One region of the Streptomyces sp. NPDC017448 genome, then DNA from elsewhere that is predicted to be linked to it. Evidence: riboswitches for the same ligand, from Rfam matches in the RefSeq annotation. Region 1 holds a riboswitch; the other holds the start of a gene.
What was found. A riboswitch is a leader RNA that binds a small molecule or an ion and turns the genes downstream of it on or off. The one in region 1 is predicted to bind cyclic di-AMP.
Positions count from the first base shown of each region.

Region 2: linked by a shared signal. The riboswitch ahead of ACH4K1_RS02555 (NlpC/P60 family protein) and the one ahead of ACH4K1_RS11085 (transglycosylase family protein) in region 1 are both predicted to bind cyclic di-AMP.

Region 1 covers NZ_JBIRLM010000005.1:88,637-92,036, reverse strand. The annotation lists gene ACH4K1_RS11090 (transglycosylase family protein) at 90-1,133, shown strand; cyclic di-AMP (ydaO/yuaA leader) riboswitch at 1,423-1,605, shown strand; gene ACH4K1_RS11085 (transglycosylase family protein) at 1,611-2,327, shown strand; gene eno (phosphopyruvate hydratase) at 2,648-3,400, shown strand, end outside.
Region 2 covers NZ_JBIRLM010000001.1:557,025-560,424, forward strand. The annotation lists gene ACH4K1_RS02550 (hypothetical protein) at 1-119, shown strand, start outside; gene ACH4K1_RS02555 (NlpC/P60 family protein) at 211-1,407, opposite strand; cyclic di-AMP (ydaO/yuaA leader) riboswitch at 1,406-1,572, opposite strand; gene pcrA (DNA helicase PcrA) at 1,831-3,400, shown strand, end outside.

The DNA of each region.
Region 1 (3,400 bases):
GCGTCACTCGGGCACCGGGGCGCGGGGCGTGTGAACCCGCCGTACGGCGCCCGGGCACCTCGCTCGTCAGTCGCACGGAAGGCATACCCATGGGCTCCGCGAACGGCAGACACCGCCGACCTCGCCAGGCACCCGCCATCGTCGTCGCCGCGGGGGTGACGGGATCGGCCATCGCCATCCCGCTGCTCGGCGCGAGCGGCGCGCACGCGGCCGACTCGGCCACCTGGGACCGGGTGGCGGAGTGCGAGAGCGGCGGAACGTGGAGCGCCGACCTCGGCAACGGCCACTACGGCGGGCTCCAGTTCTCGCAGGCGACCTGGTCGGCGTACGGCGGCACGGAGTTCGCGCCCCGCGCCGACCTCGCCAGCCGGTCCCAGCAGATCTCCATCGCCGAGAAGGTCCTGGACGACCAGGGCCCCAAGGCGTGGCCGAGCTGCGCGGTGATCTCCGGCCTCGCGGTGGACGGCAGCCTGCCCGGCGTCGACCCCGGCACCCCTCCGCCCGCCGATCCCGCCGCCGACCCCTCGGCCGCGCCGACCGGTGAAGCGGACACGGGCGACAAGGCCGATGAATCCGGCGCATCCGGCGAAACCGAGGAGAAGGGCGGGGGCGAGAAGGGCGGCACGCCGGAGAAGGGCGCTGCGGAAGAAGAGACCGGAGCCCCCGGCCCCTCCGCGACGCCCACCGACCCGCCGGCCTCCGACGCCCCTGAGGCGGGCCCCTCGGCCGGCACCGAGGCCCCGGCGGGCGAAAGCGGCGAGGACCGTCGGAGCGGCGGCAAGCACCGCGGCGCCCCCGCGCCCGAGAAGGCCGAACGGGAGGGCGACGGCCCGCGCGGTTCCGGCCGGCACGCCTCGCGCGGTGACGGCGACGCGAGGAACGGAGGCGCGAGGAACGGCGGCGCGCCGGGCGGATACACGGTGAGGGCCGGCGACAACCTCTGGTCGATCGCCGACGCGCAGGAGCTCCCCGGTGGCTGGACGGGCCTGTACGAGACCAACAAGGACGTCCTGGGCCCCGACCCGGACCTGATCCTGCCCGGCCAGAACCTGGACCTGGGCTTGGACCGGAAGGCCGAACCGGGCGTCGATCCGGCCGCGCCGGAGAGCGCCGAGAAGCCCGCCGCCGACTGACCCCCGGCAGGAAAACGCCCCGAAAATGTGGGCAGTTCAGAGACCTATGTCCACTTTTGCGTAAGTGAGACATGGGTCTCTTTGCTTCAACTCACGCATTTCACCCGGCCGATCCGGGCGGATCGCCCCCGACCTGCGGAAACGGGCGGGCCCTGGCGGCGAGTTCGGACTGATTGTCCCCTATGTCCGTCCTTGAATGTCGGGGTTGGCTGTGTTTACGGTCTAAGCCGCTCGCACCGCGGGCCCCGACGACCGTCACGCCGAATCCTGCCGGCGGCCGGAGGGAACAGACGCGCAAGCGCCGTAGGCAGGAGCGGGGGACCCAGGTAAGCCGCCGGGCCCGGACGCCTCGTCGAGAAGACGGGGCCGTACGGAGCCGGCTAGGGGTGAAGCGGTGCGCAAGGACGCACGGCCGGGCAACTCATCAGCCCGAACCCGACAGCTCACCTCGTAGGCGTCGGTGAGGAGATTCGTTCCATGCTGCTGAACAGCAAGGGCAAGCACCGCCGCCCGTCCAAGGCCACCCGTATCGCCACCCTGGTGGGCGTCACCGGCGCCGCCGTCGCCGTCCCGCTGATGGGTGCGACCAGCGCCTCCGCCGCCTCCGTCGAGACCTGGGACGCCGTCGCCCAGTGCGAGTCCGGCGGCAACTGGTCCATCAACACCGGCAACGGCTACTACGGCGGCCTGCAGTTCTCCCAGTCCAGCTGGGCCGCCGCCGGCGGTACGCAGTACGCCGCCCGCGCCGACCTGGCCTCCAAGGACCAGCAGATCGCCACCGCCGAGAAGCTTCTCGACATGCAGGGCCCGGGCGCCTGGGCCTGCGCCGGTGCGGGCGGCCTGACCAACGACGGCGTGGACCCGGGTGTCAACACCGGCTCCGGCCAGTCCCAGCAGGCGCAGCCCGAGCGCGAGGCCGAGCAGCCCACCACGCGCTCCGAGCAGCGCTCCGCTCCGCAGGCCGCGCCGAAGGCCGCTCCGCAGGCCGAGAGCAAGAAGACCGTCACCACCCCGACCGGCGAGAAGGTCCGCAAGGGCGACGGCGAGTACAAGGTCAAGACCGGCGACACCCTGAGCAAGATCGCTCAGAAGGAGGGCGTCAAGGGCGGCTGGAGCAAGCTCTTCCAGCTCAACGACGACATCGTCGAGGACGCGAACCTGATCTTCCCGGGCCAGCAGCTCCACCTGAAGTAACCGCCGTCTCTCCTCCCCGGGGGGAGGGCGTCCGGCGGCCCCCTCCCCCGCACGGCTTCCCGGCCCGGCGCGCTCCCCCCGGCGCGCCGGGCCGGGTTCTTCGTGACGGGAGGCGGGAAGCGCACCCGGCTGCGTTCACCTCTTGTGGTTACCGCTCAGTAGATTTCTGGAGTTTCGCCCCGATACGCACGCTCCCGGCCCCTTTTTCGTCCCAGGAGGCGGGCGGTCGGCCGGTCAACGGGGCCGAGCCGGATAGGCTCGGGTCGCAAGGCCACAGTGACCCTGCACAACCAGTGTCAGATCCCAGAAGGAGATGCCTCGTGCCGTCCATCGACGTCGTCGTAGCCAGGGAAATCCTCGACTCCCGGGGCAACCCCACGGTCGAGGTCGAGGTCGGCCTCGACGACGGCAGCACGGGCCGTGCTGCCGTTCCGTCCGGCGCCTCCACCGGCGCGTTCGAGGCCATCGAGCTTCGCGACGGCGACCCCAACCGCTACCAGGGCAAGGGCGTCGAGAAGGCCGTCCTCGCCGTCATCGAGCAGATCGGCCCGGAGCTCGTCGGGTACGACGCCACCGAGCAGCGCCTCATCGACCAGGCGATGTTCGACCTGGACGCCACCGAGAACAAGGCGTCGCTCGGCGCCAACGCCATCCTCGGCGTCTCGCTGGCCGTCGCGCACGCCGCCTCCGAGGCGTCGGACCTGCCGCTCTTCCGCTACCTCGGCGGCCCGAACGCCCACCTGCTGCCCGTTCCGATGATGAACATCCTGAACGGCGGCTCGCACGCCGACTCCAACGTGGACATCCAGGAGTTCATGATCGCGCCGATCGGCGCCGAGTCCTTCTCCGAGGCCCTGCGCTGGGGCGCGGAGATCTACCACACGCTGAAGAAGGTCCTGAAGACCAAGGGCCTCTCCACCGGTCTCGGCGACGAGGGCGGCTTCGCCCCGAACCTGGAGTCCAACCGCGCCGCCCTGGACCTCATCGTCGAGGCCATCAAGGAGGCCGGTTACGTGCCGGGCCGCGACATCGCGCTCGCGCTCGACGTCGCCGCGTCCGAGTTCTACAAGGAC
Region 2 (3,400 bases), on a different contig from region 1:
TCGTGATCCTGGCCCTGGTCTACGTCAAGCGCGACGAGGAGAAGGTCGACAAGGGCGTGTTCATGGCGGTCGGCGGGCTGACCGTCGCCAACATCTTCATCGCCACGGTCTGGACCTGAGAAGGCCGGGGCGGGCCGGCCGTGTCCGGGCCGCCCCGCCCCGCGTAGGCCGTGCCCGGGCCGCCCCGCCCCGCACCCCGGGGCGGGGCGGCTACGCCGGTCGCACGCTCCCGTAGATCGGCATGGAGTAGATCGACTCCTCGCGCACGTTCGCGCCCGGCTTCGGGGCGTGGATCATCATCCCCTCGCCCCGGTAGATCCCGACGTGGCTGATGTCGTCGTAGAAGAAGACCAGGTCGCCCGGTCGGAGGTCGGCCGTGGCGACCCGCGTGCCGAACTCGACCTGGTCCCAGGTCGTCCGGGGCAGCGCCACCCCCGCCTCCCGCCAGGCCGCCTGCGTCAGCCCCGAGCAGTCGTACGAGGACGGGCCCGTCGCCCCCCACACGTACGGCTTCCCGATCTGGGCGCGGGCGAAGGCCAGCACCTTCTCCGCCTTGGCGGCGTAACCGCTGTCCGTGCCGGAGCCGGAACCCGTGCCCGTCCCGGAACCCGTGCCCGTCCCGCCGCCCGAGCCGTCGCCGGACCCTTTCGCCGCCTCCTCGCGGGCCTTCTCCTCGGCCGCGGCCCGCTCCTTCGCCTCGGCGGCCTGCCGGGCGGCCAGCCGCGCCGCCTTCTCCCTGGCCTCGGCCTCCTTCTCGCGCTCCAGCTCCGCCAGCCGCGCCTTCTCCTCGGCGGTCAGCCGGGACAGCAGGCCGCGCGCCTCGGTGAGCTTGCTCTGCACGTCCTTCTTGCTGGAGGCGAGGGTGGCCTGCGTCTCGGTGAGGGCCTCCAGGCTCTTCACCGCCTCCGCGCGCTTCTTCGCCGCCGACGCCTGCTGCGTACGGAACTCGCTCACGGCCCTCTGCTGCCGCTCCGTCGCCCGGTCCATCAGCCGGCTCTGGTCGAAGTACCCCTGCGGGTCGTCCGCCAGGAAGAACGTCGCCGTGGGCGCGATGCCGCCGCTGCGGTACTGGGCCGCCGCGTAGGAGCCCAGCGCCCGGCGGGCCTCGTTGATCTCCTCGGTCCGCTTCGCCACGTCGGAGAGGAGCGCGTCGACCTTCTTCTGCTGCGTCCCGGAGGCGGCCTTCGCCCGGTTGTACTCCTGGGTCGCGGCCCCCGCCTGCCGGTAGAGGGCGTCGACCTTCTTGCGGACCTCCTCGATCGCGGGCTTCGGCTCCGCGGGCGCGGCCGCGGCGCTCTGCGTGGAGAGCAGCGTCACGGAGGCCAGCGCGGCCGTCGTCAGCCCGACGGCGGGGGTGGTGGAGCGCACCTTCGTACGCGGTTTGCGATGCGATGCCACGACCGGCATCTCCTTCCGTGGACCGCCTACCGGGTTAGCTGTCGGGTTCGGACGGAACGGAAGGCTGTCCTACGGTCCGCGCGCCGGGGCGCGGACCGATTCACCCCGGTTCTGCGTGTGGGTCCCCGGTTCCGAACGGCCGGGGGGCCGGGACGGATTCGGCGGAGGCGACCGTCGGGCGCGGTTCGCCCCAGGGAGGTACGGATCACCTGAGCGAGCACGCTAGCCAAAGCCCCCCGCCGCTGGGAAGGACGGTGAGCGATATGCCCGATACATTTTCGTGACCTTCCCGGAACAGAGGCCCGGCGCCCCCTCCGACCGGGCACTCCCTCACGGAACGTGGGCGTCCGCTCTCCGTGCGTCCGGGCCCGGAGGGCCGCTCGACGGCTTCGGGGGAAGGTTGTCGGTCCGGCGGCCTAGACTCGGGAGGCGATGAGCAGCCTCTTTGACGACAGTTTCCTGACCGGCCTCCAGCCCGCGGAGGACGGCCCCCCGCCGCCCCCCGAGGACCACGCGCCCGAAGAGGTGCCGGAGGGACTTTTCGAGGACGTCCACGACGCGTCCCCGCCGCCCCGGGACGGGTACTACCGGGGCGGCCAGCCCCGCCCGGCGGTCGAGCCCGCCGCGCTGCTCGACGGGCTGAACACCGAGCAGCGCGCCGCCGTCGTGCACGCCGGGTCGCCGCTGCTCATCGTCGCCGGGGCCGGCTCCGGCAAGACCCGGGTGCTCACCCACCGCATCGCCCACCTGCTGGCCGAGCGCGGCACCCACCCCGGGCAGATCCTCGCGATCACCTTCACCAACAAGGCCGCCGGCGAGATGAAGGAGCGCGTCGAGCAGCTCGTCGGCCCGCGCGCCAACGCCATGTGGGTCATGACCTTCCACAGCGCGTGCGTCCGCATCCTGCGCCGCGAGTCGAAGAAGCTCGGCTTCACCTCGTCGTTCTCGATCTACGACGCCGCCGACTCCAAGCGGCTGATGGCCCTGGTCTGCCGCGATCTGGACCTGGACCCCAAGCGCTACCCGCCGAAGTCCTTCACCGCCAAGGTCTCCAACCTCAAGAACGAGCTCATCGACGAGGAGACCTTCGCCGGGCAGGCGGCGGACGGGTTCGAGAAGACCCTCGCCCAGGCGTACGCGCTCTACCAGGCCCGCCTGCGCGAGGCCAACGCCCTGGACTTCGACGACATCATCATGACGACGGTCCACCTGCTCCAGGCGTTCCCGGACGTCGCCGAGCACTACCGCCGCCGCTTCCGCCACGTCCTCGTCGACGAGTACCAGGACACCAACCACGCCCAGTACACGCTGGTACGGGAGCTGGTCGGCCCGGCCGGGGAGAACGACGCCCCCGCCGAGCTGTGCGTGGTCGGCGACGCGGACCAGTCGATCTACGCCTTCCGGGGCGCGACCATCCGCAACATCCTCCAGTTCGAGGAGGACTACCCCGACGCCACGACGATCCTGCTGGAGCAGAACTACCGCTCCACGCAGACGATCCTCTCCGCCGCCAACGCCGTCATCGAGCGCAACGAGAGCCGCCGCCCCAAGAACCTCTGGACCAACGCCGGCTCCGGCGCCCGCATCACCGGCTATGTCGCGGACACCGAGCACGACGAGGCGCAGTTCGTCGCGGACGAGATCGACCGGCTCACCGACGCCGGGGACGCCAAGGCCGGCGATGTCGCGATCTTCTACCGCACCAACGCCCAGTCGCGTGTCTTCGAGGAGATCCTCATCCGCGTCGGCCTGCCCTACAAGGTCGTCGGCGGCGTGCGCTTCTACGAGCGCAAGGAGGTCCGGGACGTCCTGGCCTACCTCCGCGTCCTCGCCAACCCCGAGGACGCCGTCCCGCTCCGCCGCATCCTCAACGTCCCCAAGCGGGGCATCGGCGACCGCGCCGAGGCCATGATCGACGCCTTGTCGATGCGCGAGAAGATCTCCTTCCCGCAGGCCCTGCGCCGGGTGGACGAGGCGTACGGGATGGCCGCCCGCTCGTCCA